2 regions of the Streptomyces sp. NPDC059201 genome follow, and region 1 is predicted to be linked to the other one. Evidence: riboswitches for the same ligand, from Rfam matches in the RefSeq annotation. Region 1 holds a riboswitch; the other holds the start of a gene.

The links. Region 1 has a riboswitch for S-adenosylmethionine ahead of ACFXMG_RS08950 (aminotransferase class V-fold PLP-dependent enzyme). Riboswitches for the same ligand answer to the same signal wherever they lie in the genome.
Region 2: it holds a riboswitch for S-adenosylmethionine, as region 1 does, so the genes downstream of both, thrC (threonine synthase) here and ACFXMG_RS08950 (aminotransferase class V-fold PLP-dependent enzyme) in region 1, are expected to answer to the same signal.

The regions. Positions count from the first base shown of each region.
Region 1 is NZ_JBHZBB010000002.1:685,502-696,490, reverse strand. It holds gene ACFXMG_RS08970 (sensor histidine kinase) at 1-1,147, shown strand, start outside; gene ACFXMG_RS08965 (response regulator transcription factor) at 1,173-1,832, shown strand; gene ACFXMG_RS08960 (SLC13 family permease) at 1,940-3,370, shown strand; gene ACFXMG_RS08955 (glycerate kinase) at 3,367-4,518, shown strand; gene ACFXMG_RS08950 (aminotransferase class V-fold PLP-dependent enzyme) at 4,529-5,944, opposite strand; SAM riboswitch class IV at 6,148-6,264, opposite strand; gene trpD (anthranilate phosphoribosyltransferase) at 6,350-7,414, opposite strand; gene ACFXMG_RS08940 (cytochrome bc complex cytochrome b subunit) at 7,545-9,170, opposite strand; gene ACFXMG_RS08935 (Rieske 2Fe-2S domain-containing protein) at 9,167-10,219, opposite strand; gene ACFXMG_RS08930 (c-type cytochrome) at 10,216-10,989, opposite strand, start outside.
Region 2 is NZ_JBHZBB010000004.1:669,857-680,845, forward strand. It holds gene groL (chaperonin GroEL) at 1-1,322, opposite strand, end outside; gene ACFXMG_RS17510 (cold-shock protein) at 1,683-1,886, opposite strand; gene ACFXMG_RS17515 (MoaD/ThiS family protein) at 2,311-2,589, opposite strand; gene thrC (threonine synthase) at 2,613-3,923, opposite strand; SAM riboswitch class I at 3,941-4,084, opposite strand; gene ACFXMG_RS17525 (glucosyl-3-phosphoglycerate synthase) at 4,206-5,147, shown strand; gene ACFXMG_RS17530 (hypothetical protein) at 5,404-7,293, shown strand; gene ACFXMG_RS17535 (trehalose-6-phosphate synthase) at 7,378-8,826, shown strand; gene ACFXMG_RS17540 (winged helix-turn-helix transcriptional regulator) at 8,823-9,170, opposite strand; gene ACFXMG_RS17545 (NAD(P)-dependent oxidoreductase) at 9,266-10,150, shown strand; gene ACFXMG_RS17550 (hypothetical protein) at 10,168-10,884, opposite strand; gene ACFXMG_RS17555 (pentapeptide repeat-containing protein) at 10,901-10,989, opposite strand, start outside.

The sequences.
Region 1 (10,989 bases):
GGACGAGGAGCTGCTCGGCCTGGTCGGCACCGGCGGGCCGGGGCCGCGGGTCGTCCGGCAGTCCCGCGACATACCGAGCGCGCTGCCGCTCCACCTCGACCGGCCCGCGCTCGACGCCATCGCCGCCGCGCCGGAGTCCTCGGGGCGGATCGACCGGAAGCAGGGCGAGGTGCGGTGGGCGAAGGTGCCGATCGAGACCGGCGGCCCTGGTCCCGCCTTCGTCGTCGCCTTCCACGCCGACCGGCAGCAGGCCATCGCCGACGAGGCGTTCCGCATCCTGCTCGCCATATCCGGGGTGGCTCTGCTACTGACCACCGGCATCGGCTGGGTGGTCGCGGGCCGCATCCTCGCCCCCGTACGCGTGGTGCGGACGACCGCCGCCGAGCTGACCGAGCGGGACCTCACCCAGCGGATCCCCGTCCAGGGCAAGGACGACATCGCGGCGCTCGCCGAGACCTTCAACGCGATGCTGGACCGGCTGGAGCGGGCCTTCGCGGGCCAGCGGCAGTTCGTGGACGACGCGGGGCACGAGCTGCGGACCCCGATCACCATCGTCCGCGGGCATCTGGAGCTGATGGGCGACGACCCGGCCGAGCGGGCGGAGACCGTCCGCCTCGTCACCGACGAACTGGACCGGATGAGCCGGATCGTGGAGGACCTGCTGCTGCTCGCCAAGGCCGAGCGGCCGGACTTCGTGCGGACCGGCCCGGTGCAGCTGGGCGAGCTGACCGCCGACGTCTTCGTGAAGGCCAGGGCGCTGGGCGACCGCGACTGGGTGCTCGACGGGGTGGCCGACCGGGAGGCGTCGCTCGACGCCCAGCGGATCACCCAGGCGATGGTGCAACTGGCGCAGAACGCGGTCCAGCACACCGTGCCGGGCGCCCGGATCGCGATCGGTTCCCGGGCCGCCGCCGGACGGATCGAGCTGTACGTGGCGGACCGGGGCCCCGGCGTGCAGGAGGCGGACGCCGAGGTGATCTTCGAGCGCTTCCGCCGCGGCACCGCCCGGCGCGGCGCCCGCACCAGCGGGGCCGGGCTCGGACTCGCCATCGTCCGGGCCATCGCCGAGGGGCACCGGGGCGGCTCCGTCGAGCTGCGTCCGACCGAGGGCGGCGGCGCCACTTTCGTACTTGTCTTCGAGGAGTGAATCCTCGGTGCGCAGAGGAGAGACCATGAACCGCGTCCTGATCGCCGAGGACGAGGAGCGCATCGCCTCCTTCGTCGAGAAGGGGCTCCGCGCCAACGGCTTCACCACCACCGTGGCCGCCGACGGCGACACCGCGCTCGCCCTGGCGCTCACCGGGGCCTTCGACCTGATGGTCCTCGACATCGGCCTGCCCGGCCGGGACGGCTTCACCGTCCTGCGCGAGCTGCGCGAGGCCCGGGTGACCCTCCCCGTCCTGGTCCTGACGGCCCGTGACTCCGTACGCGACACGGTGGCCGGCCTGGAGGGCGGCGCCGACGACTGGATGACCAAGCCCTTCCGCTTCGAGGAGCTGCTCGCCCGGATCCGGCTGCGGCTGCGCACCGCCGCCCGCGCCCCCGAGGTCACGGTGCTGCGCAGCGGCGACCTCGGCCTGGACCTGCGCACCCGGCGGGCCCGCTCCGGGGACCGGACGGTGGACCTGACCGCCCGTGAGTTCGTCCTCCTGGAGCTGTTCCTGCGCCACCCGGGGCAGGTGCTCTCGCGGGAGCAGATCCTCTCCCACGTGTGGGGGTACGACTTCGATCCCGGCTCCAACATCGTGGACGTCTACGTCCGGGCGCTGCGGAAGAAGCTGGGCGCGGAGCGGCTGGAGACGGTACGGGGCATGGGGTACCGGATGCCGTGACATGCACAGGCGGGGCGCGCGACCGGGGGTGCGTGAAGGGGGCTGCGTGAACCTTCCTTCATGGAGGGCTCATCGGCGACTCACCGGCCGCCCGGAGGGTGGATCCCGTGAACCTCTCCCTCCGCCAGACGGTCTGGCTCTGCCTCGCGCTCAGCGCCTGCGCGGTGCTCGCCGTCCCCGGCACCGCCCCCGGTCTCGGCGGCGAGGCCCGGCTGACCCTGGCCGTCTTCGCCCTCGCGACCTGCGCCTGGATCGCCGCCCCGGTCGACGACACCTACATCGCGCTCGGCGCCGGGCTCGCCCTCACCGTCACCGGAGTGATCAGCGCCGACACCCTCTTCGCCACCCTCGGCGACGCCACCGTCTGGCTGCTGATCTGCGCCTTCGTCCTCGCGGCGGCCGTGACCAGGACCGGGCTCGCCGGCCGCGCGGCCGCCTTCCTGGTCACCGGGGCCCGGTCCGTACGCCAGTTGGTCCACGTCACCACCGCCGCGCTTGTCGTCACCGCCTTCGCCGTCCCGGCCACCTCCGGGCGGGCCGCGCTGGCCCTGCCGGTCTTCCTCGCCCTCGCCCACGCGCTCGCCGGACGGCGCCGGCTCGTGGTGATGCTGGCCCTGCTCTTCCCCACCGTGATCCTGCTGTCGGCGGTCGCCACCCTGATCGGCGCGGGCGCCCACCTCATCACGGTCGGGGTGCTCCTGGAGCAGACGGGCGAGGGCATCGGCTTCGCGCGCTGGCTGGTCCTCGGCCTGCCGCTCGCGGTGGTCTCCTCCCATCTGGCGGCGGAGGCGGTCCTGCTCACCACCACCCGCCGCGAGGACCGGACGGGACCCGTCCGGATCACCCCGGCCGCGATCCAGGAGCACTCCCCCACCCCGGTGTCGGGCCCCCTCTCCCCGCCCGAGCAGCGCTGCCTGCTGCTGCTCTGCACGGTGGTGGCGCTCTGGTGCGCCGAGCCGCTGCACGGGGTCTCGCCCGCGGTGGTCGCGCTGATCGGCGCGGTGGTGGCCTCCTCCCCCGCCCTCGGCACCGTCCGGATGAAGGACGGGCTGACGTCGGTGCCCTGGCCGATGCTGCTCTTCATGGCGGCGACGACCGCGATGGGCGTGGCCCTGGTCGAGTCCGGCGCGGCCGGATGGCTGGTCGGCGGGCTGCCGGGCGGGGTGCCCCCGTGGGCCTTCCTCGCCGTCGTCGTCGCCGTGAGCACCGCCGCCCATCTGGTGCTCCAGTCCCGCTCCGCCCGCTCCTCGGTCCTCGTGCCGCTGGTGGTGGCCGCGGCGGCCGGCGCCGGGATCAACCCGGTGGCCGCCGCGCTCGCCTCCACGGCCGCCGCCGGGTTCTGCCAGACGCTGCCCGCCTCCGCGAAACCGGTCGCGCTCTTCGCCGAACCACCGGACGGCGTGCCCACCTTCACCCCGCGCGACCTGCTGCGGCTCTCCGCCGTGCTCGCACCTCTCAGCGCCGCCCTGGTGCTGCTCTTCGCCCTCGCCGTCTGGCCGCTGCTCGGCGTGCCCGTCCTCCTGGAGTCCCAGCCGTGAGCCTTCACATCGCCGTCGCCCCCAGCGGTTTCAAGGAGTCCCTGTCCGCGCCCGAGGCCGCAGAGGCCATCGCCGAGGGGCTGCGCCGGGTCCGCCCGGACGCCGTCGTCGACCTGATCCCGCTGGTCGACGGCGGGGAGGGCACCGCGCAGGCGCTGGCCGCCGCGACCGGGGGCAGGCTGCTGCCCCGGGTCGCGGCCGGCCCCCTCGGCCTCCCGGTGAGGACCCACTTCGCGCTGCTCGACCGCTCCTCCGCGGTGGTCGAGATGGCGGCCGTGGCGGGCCTCTCCCTGGTGCCGGCCGGCCGGCGCGACCCGGGCGCCACCACCACGTACGGCGTGGGCGAACTGATCCGGGCCGCGCTCGACGCCGGAGCCCGCCGCATCCTCGTCGGCTGCGGCGACTCCGGCACCTCGGACGGCGGAGCGGGTGCGCTCCAGGCCCTCGGCGCCCGGCTCCTGGACGCCGAGGGAGTCGAACTCCCCCTGGGGGGTGCCGCGTTGACGCGGCTGGACCGGATCGACCCGGCCGGTCTCGACCCCCGCCTGGCGGCGGCCGAGCTGCTCGTGGCCTGCAATCCGTACAACGTGCTCTGCGGCGAGCGGGGCGTCGCCCGGGTCTTCGGCCCGCAGAAGGGCGCGCGCCCGGAGCGGGTCGAGGAGCTGGCGGCGGCCCTGGACCGCTGGGCCGCTCTGCTCGTACGGGACCTGGGCGCGCCGCCCGCGATCGGTACGGCTCCGGGGTCGGGCGCCTCGGGCGGGCTCGGCGCCGGGCTGGCGGCGCTCGAGGCCCGGCTGCTCCCCCGCTTCGAGGTGCTGCTCGACCATGTGGACCTGGACGCCCGGCTGGCCCGCGCCGATCTGGTGATCACCGCGGAGGGCGCCCTGGACGGGCAGACCGTGCGGGGCAAGGTCCCGGCGGAGGTGGCGCGCCGGGCCAAGGCCCACGGGGTGCCGGTGCTCGCCCTGGCCGGGACGCTCGGGCAGGGCGCCCACGAGGTGCGGGCGGTCGGGGTCGACGCCTACGGCTCGATCCTGCCCGCACCGGTGGCGCTGCCCGAAGCCCTCGACCGGGGCGCCGAGTTCCTCGCGGACGCGGCCGAACGGGCCCTGCGGATGGTCCTGTTGGGCACCCGGCTCGCGGCCTGAGGCCGGGCTCTCAGCCGCGGTCGGGCACGCAGCGGCCGTCCTCGGTGCGGTACTTCCACTGGGCGCCGTCGCGGACGAGCTCCTTCACGGCGCCGACGAACCGCTCGACGTGCTCGTCCGGCGTACCGGCGCCGAAGCTCACTCGGATGGCGTTGAGGGACCGCTCGCCGGGGGCCGCAGGCTCGGGCGCGCCGCACTCGCCCGGGTCCTGGGCGTCGGAGCCGAGGAGGGTGCGGACGAGCGGGTGGGCGCAGAAGAGGCCGTCGCGGACGCCGATGCCGTACTCGGCGGAGAGGGCGGCGGCGAAGTGCGAGCTGTTCCAGCCGTCGACGACGAAGGAGATGACGCCGACGCGCGGGGCGTCGTCGCCGAAGAGGGAGAGGACGCGGACCTCGGGGACCTCGGCGAGCCCGGCGCGGACGGTGTCGATGAGCCGCTGCTCGCGGGCGACGAGGGTGTCGAAGCCGGCCTCGGTCAGCGCCTTGCAGGCGGAGGCGATGGAGTAGACGCCGATGACGTTCGGGGAACCGGCCTCGTGGCGGGCCGCGGTGGTGTGCCACTCGACGTCCACGCCACCGTCGGCGCGGCGGGCGACGGTACGGGAGGCGCCGCCGCCGGCCAGGTAGGGCTCGGCCGCCTGGAGCCAGTCGGCGCGGCCCGCGAGGACGCCGGAGCCGAAGGGCGCGTACAGCTTGTGCCCGGAGAAGGCGACCCAGTCCACGTCCAGGTCGCGCACGGAGACCGGGTGGTGGGGGGCGAGCTGCGCGGCGTCGAGGACGATCCGGGCGCCGTGCGCGTGGGCGGCGGCGGCGAGTTCGCGCACCGGCCACAGCTCGCCGGTCACGTTGGAGGCGCCGGTGACGCAGACCAGGGCCGGGCCGTAGGGGTCGCGGTCGGCGAGGGCGCGCTCCAGGGTCTCGACGGCCTGGGCGGGGGTGCGCGGCGCGTTGAGGTAGGTGACCTGGGCGTCGCGCCACGGCAGCAGCGAGGCGTGGTGCTCGGTCTCGAAGACGAAGACCTGGCAGTCGGCGGGGACCACCTGGGCGAGCAGGTTGAGCGAGTCGGTGGTGGAGCGGGTGAAGACGACCTGGTCGCCCTCGCGGCAGTCGAGGAACTCGGCGACGGTGACGCGGCTCTGCTCGAAGAGGTCGGTGGAGAGCTGGGAGAGGTAGCCGGCGCCGCGGTGGACGCTGCCGTAGTACGGGGCGTAGGCGGCGACGTCGTCCCAGACGCGCTGGAGGGCGGGGGCGCTGGCCGCGTAGTCGAGGGCCGCGTAGCTCACCTCGCCGCCGGTGACGAGCGGGACGGTGACGTCACGCCCGAGGACGGGCAGCGGGCCGGTGCAGCAGGCGTCGGCGGACTCTTCGGAGGCGACGGCGGAGGCGGCGGAGGAGTTGAGGGCGGCGGCGTTCGGGCGTGCGGACATGGCGGTATCTCCCGGCGGGACAGGCGAGTGGCGTGAAGGGCCCGCAGGGCAGCGCGAACAGGCGTGCCACGTACGGGTGTTGCCTCGACGCGCGGCAAGAACGGGGCCGCACGGAGGGGTGGAGAAGGGGCCGGAGGCCCTATCGCATTCGCTTGCTCACGAGACCGCTCCCAAGAGGACCAGGACCCCAGGGATGGCGCAGGGGTCCGCGCTTGCCGAGGACCTTGCTGTCCACGGCCTGGTCTTCACCCGGGGCACCCCGCCACGGACGGAGGGTTGCCGGACAGCCAGCCGGGGCTTGAGGGCTGTCACTCATGACCTGTCGCCGAACGTATGCCACCGCTCGCGGTCCGCGCAACCCCGTCCGCATTCCGGAACGGGGCCGCGCGGTCCGCGCGGCGGGAATCAGGCGTTGCTGGCGGAGATCCAGCGGTCCAGGGCCGCGCGGGCGGAGCCGGAGTCGATCGACTCGGCGGCCCGCGCCATCCCGGCCCGCAGCTGCTCCGCGAGGGTCCCCTCGCCGGGCTCCAGCGCGGTGAGCGCCGCCGCCGCGTTGAGCAGCACCGCGTCCCGTACCGGCCCCGTCTCCCCGGCGAGGAGCCGGCGGGCGACGTCGGCGTTGTACGAGGCGTCGGCGCCGCGCAGCGCCTCCAGGGGCGCGTAGGCGAGGCCCACGTCCTTCGGGTCGAAGACCTCCTCGCGGACGGAGCCGTCGCGGACCACCCACACCCGGGAGGTGCCGGTGATGGTCAGCTCGTCCAGGCCGTCGTCGCCGCGGAAGACCAGCGCCGAGTTGCCGCGCTCGGCGAAGACGCCGGCGACGATCGGCGCCATCCGCGGGTCGGCGACACCGACCGCCTGGGCCTTCACCCGGGCGGGGTTGGTGAGCGGGCCCAGCACGTTGAAGGTGGTGCGGATGCCGAGCTGGCCGCGGGCCGCGGCCACGTGCCGCAGCGAGGGGTGGAACTTCACCGCGAAGCAGATGGTGATGCCGGCCTCCTCGGCGACCTCGGCCACCCGCTGGGGGGTGAGGCCGAGGTTGATGCCGAGCTTCTCCAGGACGTCGGAGGAGCCGGAGGCGGAGGAGGCGGCCCGGTTGCCGTGCTTGACGACCTTGGTGCCGGTGCCGGCCACGACGATCGAGGCCATCGTGGAGATGTTGACGGTCTTGGCGCCGTCGCCGCCGGTGCCGACGATGTCGACGGCCGGGCCCGGCACCTCGATCGTGTTGGCGTGCGCGTACATGGTCCGGACGAGCCCGCTGATCTCCTCGACGGTCTCGCCCTTGGCCCGGAGCGCCACCATGAAGCCGGCGATCTGGGCGTCGGTCGCCTCGCCGCTCATGATCAGGTCCATCGCCCAGGCGGTGTCGTCGGCGGAGAGATTCCTCCCTTCCAGGAGGCCGTTCAGAAGGGCGGGCCAGGAGCGGCCCGCCGTGGTCGGTCCTCCAGCGGGGGTCACAGCGCTCATGGCAGCTCCTGATGATCGCGCGTCGGATACGGGGTCCAGCCTATCGAGCCGCCGGTACGGCAAAGAGCCCCGTCCATCGAATGGACGGGGCTCTCGCCGTGGCGACCTACATCAGGAGGTCAGGAGGGTCTCAGTGGTGGCCGTGGCCGCTCTGGATCTCCTTGTACTCCTCCAGGGTGGGCTTGGCGACCTGGTTGTCGTCGCCGAAGTAGCCCTTGTTGAGCTTGATCCGGAGCTTCTCCATCGCGCCGATCTTCCGCTCCACGCCGTTCTCGTCGACGGCCGGCGGCAGCGCCGCGGGCTCGTACTGCTCGTGCGCGGTGAGCTTGTACAGCTCGCCCTGGCTGAGCGGCTCGTGGACCTCGACGAACTCACCGTGCGGCAGGCGCTTGATGATGCCGGACTCCCGCCCGTGCAGCACCTTGTCCTTGTCCCGGCGCTGGAGGCCGAGGCAGATCCGCTTGGTGACGATGAACGCGATGACCGGGCCGACGAAGAAGAAGATCCGCACGAACCAGGTGATCGAGTTGATCGACAGGTGGAAGTGGGTGGCCCAGAGGTCGTTTCCACCACCGACGAGCATGATCATGTACGCGGTGATCCAGGCGACACCGAAGGCGGTGCGCGTCGGAGCGTTGCGCGGGCGCTGCGCGATGTGGTGCTCGCGCTTGTCGCCCGTGATCCAGGACTCGATGAAGGGGTAGACCGCGATGGCCGCCAGGACCGCCGGGAAGATCGCCAGCGGGATCATCACGCCGAGGACCAGCGTGTGGCCCCACAGGTTGATCTCCCAGCCCGGCATGACACGGATCAGACCCTCGGCGAAGCCCATGTACCAGTCGGGCTGGGCGCCGGTGGACACCATGTCGGGGCGGTACGGGCCGATGGCCCAGATCGGGTTGATCGAGGCGATCGCGCCGATCACGGCGATGACGCCGAAGACCAGGAAGAAGAAGCCTCCGGCCTTCGCCATGTACACCGGGAGCAGCGGCATGCCGACGACGTTCTTGTTCGTCCGGCCGGGGCCCTCGAAGTGCGTGTGCTTGTGGACGAACACCAGGATCAGGTGAGCGACCACCAGGCCCAGCATGATGCCGGGGAGCAGCAGCACGTGCGCCGAGTAGAACCGGGCCACGAAGTCGCCGCCGGGGAACTCGCCGCCGAAGAGGAACATCGACAGGTAGGTGCCGACGATCGGCACCGACAGGATCGCGCCCTGCATGAAGCGGACACCGGTGCCGGAGAGCAGGTCGTCCGGGAGCGAGTAGCCGGTGAAGCCGGTGAACATGCCCAGGAAGAACAGCAGGAAGCCGAACAGCCAGTTGATCTCACGCGGCTTGCGGAACGCGCCCGTGAAGAAGACGCGCATCATGTGCACGAACATGCCGGCGAGGAAGATCAGCGCCGCCCAGTGGTGGATCTGCCGGATCAGCAGACCACCGCGCACCTCGAACGAGATGTGCATGGTCGAGTTGAACGCCTCGGACATCAGCTGTCCCTGGAGCGGGACGTACGGACCGGCGTACTCCACCTCGTTCATCGACGGGTGGAAGAACATCGTCAGATAGACGCCCGTCAGGATGATGATGAGGAAGCTGTAGAGGCAGATCTCGCCCAGCATGAAGGACCAGTGGTCCGGGAAGATCTTCCGCATGTTGGCCTTGGCCAGCGTGTAGATCCCCAGGCGTCCGTCGGCCCAGTCGGCGACCCGCTCACCGGCGGGCGCCTTCTTCTGCGTGTTGGTCACAGTGCTCATCCGCGCTCCCAGAATGCGGGACCGACGGGCTCGTCGAAGTCGCCGTGCGCTTCGAGGAAGCCCTCGTCGTTCACGCCGATCCGCAGCTGCGGGAGGGCGTGACCGGCCGGGCCGAAGATGACTCGGGCGCCGTCGGACAGGTCGAAGGTGGACTGGTGGCACGGGCAGAGCACGTGGTGCGTCTGCTGCTCGTACAGCGAGATCGGGCAGCCGACGTGGGTGCAGATCTTCGAGAAGGCGACGATGCCCTCGTGCGACCACTCCAGCTCGCGCTTGTCCTTGATGTCCTCCGGCTGGATCCGGACGATCATCAGGGCGGCCTTGGCGATCTCGGTCTGGAAGTGGTGGTCGTGCTCCGAGAGGCCCTCGGGCATCGCGAAGGTCAGCGAACCGACGGCGACGTCCTCGGGACGCAGCGGCTCGTGCGTGTTCATGTTGATGAGCAGCTTGCCCTTGGCCCACAGGGTGGTCCGGAGCTTGCGCTCGGGCAGCGGGCCCATGTCACGCAGCAGCACGACGCCGGAGAGCGGCACCAGGGCCAGCGCGCCGAAGAGCGTGTTGCGGATGAGCTTGCGGCGGCCGAAGCCGGACTCGGCGGCACCGGCCGCGAAGTCCGCCATGACCTTCGCCTTGACCTCCGGCGTCGCGGCCATCGGGTGACGCTCGTCCGCGATCTCCACGTCGGACATCAGGGTGCGGGCCCAGTGGACCGCGCCCGCGCCGATGAAGAAGAGGGCGAGGCCGAGGGACCAGCCGAGCGCGAAGTTGAGCGCGGACACCCGGCCGAACGGCCAGATGTACACGATCTTGTCGACCGGGAAGATCACGTACGAGGCGATGAAGGCGACGGTGGCCAGCATCGACAGCACGAACATGAAGGCGACCGCGCGCTCGGACCGACGGGCGGCCCGCTCGTCGATGTCCTGGATGCGCGGCTTGTGGGGCGGGAGGCCCGGGTCGGCGAACGGGTTGTCCGCGACCTTCACCGCGCCGTGCGCGGTGTCCTGCCCTGCCGGCAGGTTCTCTTCTGGAATCTCTTGGGTACTCATGACTTCTTGGCCTTAGCGGTGTGGGCCGCGACCCAGATGGCAACTGCGATGAGTCCACCCAGACCGAAGATCCAGGCGAACAGACCCTCGGAGACGGGGCCGAGTCCACCGAGCGAGAGGCCGCCCGGGTTGTCGGTCTTGTCGCTGTTGACGGCCTGGACGTACGCGATGATGTCCCTCTTCTGCTGCTCCGGCATGGTGGTGTCCGGGAACGAGGGCATGTTCTGCGGGCCGGTCTGCATGGCCTCGTAGAGGTGCTTCGGGCTCACGCCTTCGAGGTTCGGGGCGTACTTGCCGTGCGTCAGCGCGCCGCCCTCACCGGTGAAGTTGTGGCACTGCGCGCAGTTGTTGCGGAACAGCTCGCCACCGCGGGCCGAGTTGGCGCCGGCGGGGTCGTACTGGCCTTCCTTCGGCGTGATCGGGCCGGCACCGAGAGAGGCGACGTACGCCGCGAGCTGATCGATCTCAGCCTGCGAGTAGATGACCTTCTTCTTCGGGACCTGGGCGCCCGGCTGCTGGGCCGGCATACGGCCGGTGCCGACCTGGAAGTCCACGGAGGCGGAGCCCACGCCGACGAGGGACGGGCCGTCAGTGGTGCCCTGACCGCCGGTTCCGTGGCAGCTGGCGCAGCCGACGGAGTAGAGCTTCTTGCCCTCCTCGATGGCGAGGGACTGGGCGGTTTCATCGGCCTTCGCCGTGCCCGCGGGCGCGAACGCGGCGTACAGCCCCCCCGTGGCCGCCAGCGCGAGAAGTAGGACGACGACCGCCGC
Region 2 (10,989 bases), on a different contig from region 1:
TTGACGATCGCGGCACCGGTGGCCTCGTCGCCGTCCAGCTCCAGCTTCTCGAAGACGCTGGACGCCTGGAGCAGGGCCACGCCGCCGCCGGCGACGATGCCCTCCTCGACGGCCGCCTTGGCGTTGCGCACGGCGTCCTCGATGCGGTGCTTGCGCTCCTTGAGCTCGACCTCGGTCGCGGCACCGGCCTTGATGACCGCCACGCCGCCGGCGAGCTTCGCGAGGCGCTCCTGGAGCTTCTCGCGGTCGTAGTCCGAGTCGCTGTTCTCGATCTCGGCGCGGATCTGGTTCACGCGGCCCGCGACCTGCTCGCTGTCACCGGCACCGTCGACGATGGTGGTCTCGTCCTTGGTGATGACGACCTTGCGGGCGCGGCCCAGCAGGTCGAGACCGGCCGACTCCAGCTTGAGGCCGACCTCCTCGGAGATGACCGTGCCGCCGGTGAGGATGGCGATGTCCTGGAGCATGGCCTTGCGGCGGTCGCCGAAGCCCGGGGCCTTGACCGCGACGGAGCGGAAGGTGCCGCGGATCTTGTTGACGACCAGCGTCGACAGGGCCTCGCCCTCGACGTCCTCGGCGATGATCAGCAGGGGCTTGCCCGACTGCATGACCTTCTCCAGGAGCGGGAGGAGGTCCTTCACGGAGGAGATCTTGGAGTTGACGATGAGGAGGTACGGGTCCTCGAGGGCCGCCTCCATGCGCTCCATGTCGGTCGCGAAGTACGCCGAGATGTAGCCCTTGTCGAAGCGCATGCCCTCGGTGAGCTCAAGCTCGAGACCGAAGGTCTGCGACTCCTCGACGGTGATGACGCCTTCCTTGCCGACCTTGTCCATCGCCTCGGCGATGAGCTCGCCGATCTGGGTGTCGGCGGCGGAGATGGAGGCGGTGGAGGCGATCTGCTCCTTCGTCTCGACCTCCTTCGCCTGGTCGAGGAGGGCGCCGGAGACGGCCTCGACGGCCTTCTCGATGCCGCGCTTGAGGGCCATCGGGTTGGCACCGGCGGCGACGTTGCGGAGGCCCTCACGCACGAGTGCCTGGGCGAGGACGGTGGCGGTGGTCGTACCGTCGCCGGCGACGTCGTCCGTCTTCTTGGCGACTTCCTTGACCAGCTCGGCGCCGATCTTCTCGTACGGGTCCTCGAGCTCGATCTCCTTGGCGATGGAGACACCATCGTTGGTGATCGTGGGGGCGCCCCACTTCTTCTCGAGGACGACGTTACGGCCCTTGGGGCCGAGGGTGACCTTGACGGCGTCAGCGAGCTGGTTCATGCCGCGCTCGAGACCGCGCCGGGCCTCCTCGTCGAACGCGATGATCTTGGCCATGTGAAGTGGTCCTCCCGGACATGGGGTGGATAACGCTCCAGGACCGCGCCGACGCCCGCGACGGACGGCCTCCGCGCTCCGCGTGGTTCCTTGCCCCACCCGGGTCGGCGGCCTCGTCTGCCCGATCCTCGTAGCACTCTCACCTTCCGAGTGCTAACGCCAATGATTAGCACTCGACCCATGCGAGTGCAAGCGACTCTCGTGGATCGGGCAGCCCTCCGGGACGTCCGGGAACGCGCGGAGGCCCGCACCCCGGCGACGCGCGAAAGACTCCGGCCCCCGGGAACGCGTGAGGGGCCCGCATCCCTGGGGATGCGGGCCCCTCGACGGCGTTGGCGTCGGTGGCCGATCGCGTCGCACTCAGGCGGACAGCTTGACCATGTCCGCCTGAGGGCCCTTCTGACCCTGCGAGATCTCGAACTCGACTCGCTGGCCCTCTTCGAGGCTGCGGTACCCATCCATCTGGATGGCGCTGTAGTGGACGAAAACATCCGCACCACCGTCGACCGCGATGAAGCCGTAGCCCTTCTCCGCGTTGAACCACTTGACGGTGCCCTGAGCCATGCCTAACTCCCCTATTACTTACTGGCCCTTGAGCGGATCCGCACTTCACGGACCCGGGTCAGAACCTGCGCCGGAACGCGTCGACCGCCGCTGAATGTATCTGCCCAACTGCCCTCTGCAACAGGGCAATCCACCGGGAATTCTCGGCGGAGCGGAAAGGGGAATCAGGAAGAAATCCTTGAATTGCGGGGCAAGTCGGGCCGGGCGAAAGGCTCATAACGGGCAGAGTGTGCGCGCTTTCCGGCCGCCGGTTGTCGCATTCTTGTCAGGTCCCGGGCCGGGCTCATATGCGCTTGGCATGAGCGGCGGAGGGGACTTCCCCAACTCTACCGCGCTCAACCATGCAGAATTGCCCCCTCCGCTTTCTCCGGCGGAGGGGGCAATTCAGTACCGACAGGTAGGGCTCGGGCGGAGCCGGGGAGGATCAGCAGCCGCCGGCGACGGCCGGGATGATGGAGACGCCCGCGCCGTCCGGCGTCGCGGTCTCCAGGCCCTGCTCGAAGCGGACGTCGTCGTCGTTGACGTAGACGTTCACGAAGCGGCGCAGCTTGCCCTGGTCGTCCAGGACGCGGGCGGCGATGCCGGTGTGGTTCTTCTCCAGGTCGGCGATGACCTCGGCGAGGGTGCCGCCCTCGGCGGCGACCTCGGCCTGCCCGCCGGTGTAGGTGCGGAGGATGGTGGGGATGCGGACGTTCACGGCCATGACTGTCTTCGTGCCTCTCGGGTTCAGTGGGCCAGGCCCGCGTCGCGGAACGCGTCCAGGCTCGGGCGGATGGTGGCGGTCGCCTGAGAACTGTCGGCCACGGCGTCCAGGGTCTTGAGCCCGTCGCCGGTGTTGAGGACGACGGTGGTGAGCTCCGGGTCGATGAGACCGGCCTCGACGAGCTTGCGCGTCACGCCGACGGTCACGCCGCCCGCGGTCTCGGCGAAGATGCCCTCGGTCCGGGCGAGCAGCTTGATCGCGTCGACGACCTGCTCGTCGTTCACGTCCTCCACCGCGCCGCCGGTGCGGCGGGCGATGTCGAGGACGTACGGGCCGTCGGCCGGGTTGCCGATCGCGAGGGACTTGGCGATCGTGTTCGGCTTCTGCGGGCGGACGACGTCGTGGCCGGCCTTGAAGGCGGCGGAGACCGGGGAGCAGCCCTCGGCCTGGGCGCCGAAGATCTTGTAGGGCTTGTCCTCGACCAGGCCGAGCTTGATGAGCTCCTGGAGACCCTTGTCGATCTTCGTGAGCTGGGAGCCGGAGGCGATCGGGATGACGAGCTGGTCGGGGATGACCCAGCCGAGCTGCTCGCAGATCTCGTACGCGAGCGTCTTGGAGCCCTCGCCGTAGTACGGGCGCAGGTTGACGTTGACGAAGCCCCAGCCCTCGCCGAGCGGGTCGCCGATGAGCTCCGAGCAGAAGCGGTTGACGTCGTCGTAGTTGCCCTCGATGGCGACGAGGTCACCGCCGTAGACACCGGCCATGACGACCTTGCCCTGCTCCAGGTCGTGCGGGATGAACACGCAGGAGCGGAAGCCGGCGCGGGCGGCGGCGGCGCCGACGGCGCCGGCCAGGTTGCCGGTGGAGGAGCAGGAGAGGGTGGTGAAGCCGAAGGCGCGGGCGGCCTCGATGGCCTGGGCGACGACCCGGTCCTTGAAGGAGTGGGTCGGGTTGCCGGAGTCGTCCTTGACGAAGAGCTTGCCGGGCGCGACGCCGATCTCGCGGGCGAGGTTGTCGGCCTTGACGAGCGCGGTCCAGCCGGGGTTCAGGTTCGGCTTCTCGGCGACGTCGGCGGGGACGGGCAGCAGGGGCGCGTACCGCCAGATGTTCGCGGGGCCGGCCTCGATCTGCTTGCGCAGCGCCTCGGGGTCGCCGACCGGGAGGTCGTAGGCCACTTCGAGGGGGCCGAAGCAGAGCTCGCAGGCGAAGATCGGGCCGAGGGCGAAGACCTGGCCGCATTCGCGACAGGAAAGGCCGGACGCGGGGCCGAGATCGACGGTGGGGGCGGGGGTGTCGGCAGCGGCGGTTGCGGGTGCGACGGTGTTTACAGCCATGGAGGCGAGGCCCTTTCTCCTCATCTTTCCCATGACGAATTTTTCGCCATGAGACGGATTTGGCACCTTCCCTAGCCGGTGGCCTCGCTGGAGTACGAGAACCGACTGGAGGGTTGCCGGGGCTTCAACGGGCCGTATCCCTCTGCCCCTCTGGATGAGCGGTATTCGATTGTGAGACGCGGGCGGCACCCCGACATGCATCGGGCATCCGCGTTGTTCAAGACTGTAACCGAAGGCTTCGAAGGTGGAGACGGTCGTCCGATCCGCGAGATGGAGATCACGTTGCTGGAAGAAGTGGAGCGCTGGCTGTCCCGGCGGTCCTGGTCCGTGTCCGACCGGCCCCTGGAGCGGGTGCTCGCCGCCAAGCGGGGGACGACGGTCAGCGTGGTGCTGCCCGCGCTGAACGAGGAGGCGACCGTCGGGGACATCGTCAGCGTGATCCGGCGCGAGCTGATGACCGAGACGGTGCCGCTCGTGGACGAGCTGGTGGTGATCGACTCGGGGTCGACCGACCGCACCGCCGAGGTCGCGGCGGCGGCCGGCGCGCGCGTGGTCGCGCGCGACGAGATACTCCCCCGGATCCCGGCGGTCCCGGGGAAGGGCGAGGTCCTGTGGCGGTCACTCATGGTGACGAGCGGGGATGTGGTCTGCTTCGTGGACGCGGACCTGAAGGACTTCTCCGCGGACTTCGTGACGGGCATCGTGGGCCCTCTGCTCACCGACCCGGACGTGGACTTCGTGAAGGCCATGTACGACCGCCCCTTCGGTGACACCCCAGGTCAGGGCGGTCGCGTGACGGAGCTGGTGGCGCGCCCGCTGCTCAATCTGCACTGGCCGCGACTGGCCGGATTCGTCCAGCCGCTGGGCGGGGAGTACGCGGCGCGCCGCTCGCTGCTCGAACGGCTGCCGTTCCCGGTCGGTTACGGAGTGGAGCTGGGCCTCCTCGTCGACGCGCTGCACACGGTGGGCCTGGACGCGCTGGCGCAGGTGGACGTGGGGGTCCGCAAACACCGGCACCAGGACGGGCAGGCGCTGGGCCGGATGGCCGCGGCGATCTACCGGACGGCGCAGCTGCGGCTCTCCCGCGGCCATCTCGTACGCCCCCGCCTGACCCAGTTCGAGCGCGGCGAGGAGGGCTTCGAGCCGCGCACGTACGCGGTGGACACGGAGGAACGCCCCCCGATGGCCGAGATCACGGAGTACGCGCAGCGCCGCGTGGCGTGACGGCCGGCGACGGGGGGACACGCGGCGAGACTCCCGCGCGGGGGAGGCGCACGGCCGCGTGGCGTAAGGCCGCCCGCACGGGTACGAGACCGCCGCGTGGCGCGACTCCCGCGACGGGGGCGGGCGCACGGCCGCGTGGCGCGACTCCCGCGACGGGGCGGCGCACCGCCGCGTGGCGTAACGCTCGCACGGAGTACGCGCACGGCTGCGTGGCGTAACGTCCGTAGATGATGGGCTTTGCCTACATTGCCCTTTTATGCGCTTCGTACGATCTCACCCCTCCCGCGTGCTCGCGGCGGCGCTGCTCGCCGCGGGCACGCTCTCGCTGACGGGGGCCGGACCGGCCGCCGCCGACGTCGTCGAACCCTTCGGGCAGCGGTACCAGGAGTCCCTGTACGGCGACTTCGCCACGATCGGCAACACCGTCATGGGCTGCCCGACGGCCCCCGCCGACCTGGCCGCCCGCTGCGCCACCGCCACGAAGGGCGAGGGCCGCGACAACAACAACACCTTCGTCATGCGGCGCCTGGACACCGCCGGCACCGGCGACACCCACGGCTCCAGCACCGGCCGGGTCCGGATCCCGAAGGGCGCCGAGGTGGCCTACGCCCGGCTCTACTGGGGCGGCAACGACGGCACCTACCGGGGCCCCAGCGGGGCGCAACTGAAGCGCTGCGACATCTCCGGCGCCGACGTGGAGCCCTCCCCCGGCGACCCGGCGACCACGGCGCCGCTGCTCTCGGTCGGGGGGAAGGCCGCCGCGCCGGTCTCGATCGACAGCCTGGTCGTCGACCCGGCCGACACCAGCGGGCCGCACTACTACACGGGCGAGTCGGACGTGACCGCCGCCTTCGCGGGCGTGGCGGGGCAGGACGCGCCGGTGGCGATCGGGGTGAGCGGGGTGTGGGCGCCGAACGGCAAGGGCTGCGTCGGCGGCTGGTCCCTGACCGTCGTCCACCGCTTCCCGGGCCCCGACCCGGTCAAGGCGCCCGAGCGGCGCAGCGTCCACGTCTACGGCGGGCACGTCCTCCAGCGCTCGACCTCCCCGGCGACGACGGTCACGGTCGACGGCTTCCACCGCTCCCCGGGGAAGGCGCGGGCGAGCGTCACGGCGTACGAGGGCGACTGGAACACGCCCGGCGACAAGTTCCTGGTGGACGGGAAGAACGTCACCGAGGCCCACACGGGCAACACCAACAACTTCTTCATCAGCGAGGACGACGGCGCGGTCTCCCCCGACCTCACCAACAACCTGTCCATCGACGCGAAGGAGTTCGACGTCCCCGAGGGCGCGATCCCGGCGGGCGCGACCTCCGCCGACCTGACCTTCTCCACCAACGGCGACACCTACGTGCCCTCCGGGCTCGCCTTCTCGGTGCCGGTGCCGGACCTGGAGGTCACCAAGACGGCGACCCCGCGCACGGTGGAGCCGGGCGACACCCTCACGTACACGATCACCGCGAAGAACATCAGCGGGCTCGACTACCCGAACGCCTCCTTCGCCGACGACCTGACCGACACCCTCGACGACGCCGACTACGCGGGCGACGCCAAGGCGGACCTCGGCGAGGTGACGTACAAGAAGCCGCGGATCGGCTGGACCGGTGACATCCCGGCCGGGAAGACGGCCACGGTGACGTACTCGGTGAAGGTGAAGGACCCGGCCACCGGCGACGGGAAGCTCCGCAACGCCGTCGAGGTGACCTCCCCGCGCTCCAACTGCGGCGAGGGCAGCGAGGACCCGGCGTGCGCGGTGACCCCGGAGCTGGAGACCCCGGCCCCGAGCCCGTCCCCGTCCAGCCCGACGCCGACCCCGAGCCCCTCCACCACCGCCCCCACCGCGTCCCCCTCCGTGGACCCGACCCCCGAGCCCACGGACCCGACCCCCTCGCCGTCCGTGACCACCACCACGACCCCCGCGCCGACCGCCTCCACGGCCGCCCCGGCCCCCGGCCCCGGCCACGGCGGCAACGCCGGCGGCGGCGGGAACTCCAGCGGGAGCGGGGGCAGCGGCGGCGACGGCGGCTCGATGGCCGAGACCGGCAGCGACGGAGAGCGCCTGTGGCTGCTCGGCGCGCTCGCGCTGGTCCTCGCGGCGACGGGCCTGGTCGCGAAGGCGGCGATGCGCGGCCGGCGGACCCGCTAGCGGCACGGTCGGCCGCCCGTATCCGGCCGACCGCTGACCGTATACGTACGTTTGAGCGTTTACGGGACGGGCTAGGTTCGCCACATGGCTTCCGTACTCGTGGCATCCAACCGAGGGCCCGTCTCGTACACGCTCGGTGACGACGGCACGCTCTCCTCCCGCAGGGGCGGCGGCGGCCTCGTCTCCGGCCTGAGCGCCGTGGACTCGCAGGACAGCCTGTGGGTGTGCGCGGCGCTCGGCGACGGCGACCGGGAGGCCGTCCGGCGCGGGGTCGCCGAGCCCGGGGTGCGGATGCTCGACATCGACCCGGAGGTGTACGCCGACGCGTACAACGGCATCGCGAACTCGGTGCTGTGGTTCCTCCACCACCACCTGTACGACATCCCCCGCGAGCCCGTCTTCGATGCGGCCTTCCGCCGCCGCTGGGCCTCCTACCGCGCCTACAACCGCGCCTTCGCCGAGACCCTGGCCGCCGAGGCCGCCGAGGGCGCGGCGGTCCTGGTGCAGGACTACCACCTGGCGCTGGTCCCCGGGATGCTCCGCGAGCTGCGCCCCGACCTCAGGATCGGGCACTTCACGCACACCCCGTGGGTCTCCTCCGAGTACCTGCGGATGGTGCCGGACGACATCGTCGAGGAGCTGCTGTGGGGCATGCTCGGCGCCGACGAGCTCGGTTTCCACACCTGGGGATGGGCCGGGAACTTCATCGGCTGCTGCTCCCGGCGCGACGACCCCACCGGCACGGCCCAGGGCGTCTGGCCGAGCGGCGACCCGTGGTACGGCGTGGAGTGGCGCCGGTACGCCACGGGGAAGGGCCGCACCCGCGTCCAGGTGTACGCGCTCGGCGTCGACGGCGACGACCTGCGGGCCCTCGCCCACCGGCCCCAGGTGGACGACCGGCTGGCCCGGCTCCGCGAGGAGGTCGGCGGACGGAAGACCATCGTCCGCGTCGACCGCACCGAGCTGTCGAAGAACATCCTGCGCGGCCTGCTCGCCTACCGGGAGCTGCTGACCGTCCACCCCGAGTGGCGCGAAAGGGTCGTCCACCTGGCCTCCGCCTACCCGTCCCGGCAGGACCTGGAGTCCTACCGGTCGTACACGGCCGACGTCGTCGCGCTGGCCGAGGAGATCAACGCGGAGTTCGGCACGACAGGCTGGCAGCCGGTCCTGGTCTCGGTCGAGGACGACTTCACCCGCTCCCTCGCCGCCTACCGCCTCGCCGACGTGGCGCTGGTCAACCCGGTCCGGGACGGCATGAACCTGGTGGCGAAGGAGATACCCGTGGTCTCCGACGCGGGCTGCGCCCTGGTCCTGTCGACCGGCGCGGGCGCCCACCGCGAGCTGCGGGACGACGCCCTCACCGTCGACCCCTACGACGTCTCCGGCACCGCCGAGGCCCTGCACGAGGCCCTGACCATGCCGGACGACGAACGGGCCGCCCGCACCCGCCGGCTCGCCGAGGCGGCCACCGCCCTCCCCCCGCAGCGCTGGTTCCTCGACCAGCTGGACGCCCTACGCAACCCGAAGGACTAGGAGACTCCCTCCGGGCCCCGCTCCCGGCCCCAGGCCGCGAGCGGTTCCAGGGCGTCGTTGAGCCGGATCCCGTCCTTGGTGAGGCCGTACTCGACGCGCGGGGGCACCTCGTCGTACGAGACGCGGCGGACGATCCCGTCCGCCTCCATCTCCCGCAGGTGCGAGGCGAGGACCTTCTCGGTGATGCCCGGCACCATCCGGCGCAGCTCGCCGAACCGCCGCTCCGGGCCCTCGTGGAGCGCCCACAGGATGAGCACCTTCCACTTGCCGCCGATGACCTCCATCGCGGTGTCGATGCCGCAGACGTGCCCGTCCTCGTCCCCCGGCCGGTTCAGCGTCGCCATGTGCCACCCTCCTGACCTGCTCGCTCACCCCAGGGTAACCACCCACTCCGAAGTGGGTACTTGAGCGCTCAACGGCCGGGTCGCAGGCTGGTCCCATGAACACGACGACCTCGCGGAAGACCCCCGTCACCCTCCTCGGCCTCGGCGCCATGGGCACCGCCCTCGCCCGCACCTGGCTCGCCGCCGGGCACCCCGTCACCGTCTGGAACCGCACGGCCGCCCGCGCGGAGGCGCTGGCCGCCGAGGGCGCGTCGGTCGCGGCGAGCGCCGCCGACGCCGTCGCCGCGAACGGCCTGGTGATCGTCTGCCTCCTCGACGACGCCTCCGTCGGCGTGGCCCTCGACGCCACCGACCTGACCGGCAAGGACCTCGTCAACCTCACCACCACGACCCCCGCCCAGGCCCGCGACCGCGCCGCCTGGGCCACCGCCCGCGGCGCCCGCTACCTGGACGGCGGCATCATGGCCGTCCCGCCGATGATCGGCGTCCCCGAGGCCGGCGGCTACGTCTTCTACAGCGGCTCGACCGACCTGTTCGACCTCCACCGCGACACCCTCGCCGTCCCGGCCGGCACCCGCTTCGTCGGTACGGACCCGGGCCACGCGGCCCTCCACGACGTGGCCCTGCTCAGCGCCATGTACGGCATGTTCGCCGGCACCGCCCACGCCTTCGCCCTGATCCGCAACGAGGACATCGACCCGGTCGCCTTCGCCCCCCTCCTCGCCGAATGGATCACCGCCATGGCCACCCCGTCCATCACCCAGACGGCAGCCCAACTGAAGACCGGCGACTACACCACCGACGTCGTCAGCAACCTCGGCATGCAAACCGCCGGCACCCCCACCTTCCTGGCCACCGCCACCCAGCAAGGCGTAAGCCCCGAACTGATCGCCCCCTACTTCACCCTCATGCACCGCCGCCTCACCCAAGGCTCCCCGGAAGAAGACCTGACGGGCGTGGTGGACCTGCTGCTCAAGTAGGGCGGCTCCGCGCGGTGTCAGACGAGTGACGGCAGCACCTGTCGATCCCAGTGCCCGAGCCAGAAGGCCATGGCGGACGGCTCACGCCGCCCCTCGGTCGAGCCGTCGTGGAGGAGGTACTCGGTGGGGGCGATGTACCCCTCTCCGGGGGCCAGCCGGATCCTGACGCATCGGACGGGACGGCCGGAGGCGACGTACACGCGGTAGTCGTCGGTGTGCGGATGCCGCCGCCGGTAGGAGTCGGGGTGCACGGCACGGCACACGGCCTGCGCGTCGACGGTCCCGAGGACGATGTACCGGTCGCCGGGGCCGAGGTTGAGCGCGAGCCGTCGCCGGCCCGACGCCTTCCGGTCGTAGGGGAGCTTGTCCCAGTTGTCGAGGTGGAGGCCGATCAGGCGGCCGCCCCTGTGATGGCCGGTGGTGGTGCGCATCCCGGGTCCGGCCAGGGCTTGCCCCAGGTACTCGGCACGCGCGTCGCCCAACGGCTTCGCCAGGTCGCCGAGGACCGGGCCGACCGGAGCCGGGGGCCGCACGATCTCCACGACGGTGCTGGACGGCGCCCCGGCGGCAGCGGTCAGCCCCCGCCCGGCCTCCTCGGTCAGCGGCTGCCAGGGACCGGACGGAACCACGGCCCCGTCCTCGTACTCCGCCGCGTCCGCGCTCACGCGGACCGCCGCGACTTCGGTGCGTGCGCGCAGGGCGTCCAGGTCGTCGAAGGCGAGGTGCAGGGGCACGGGAGTCCTCCCGGGGTCAGTCGTCACCGAGGGAGATGCCGAGTTCGCCGACCAGGGCGTGGGCGAGGTCGGCCTGCTGGGCGTGGTCGATGCGGATCCTGCTCA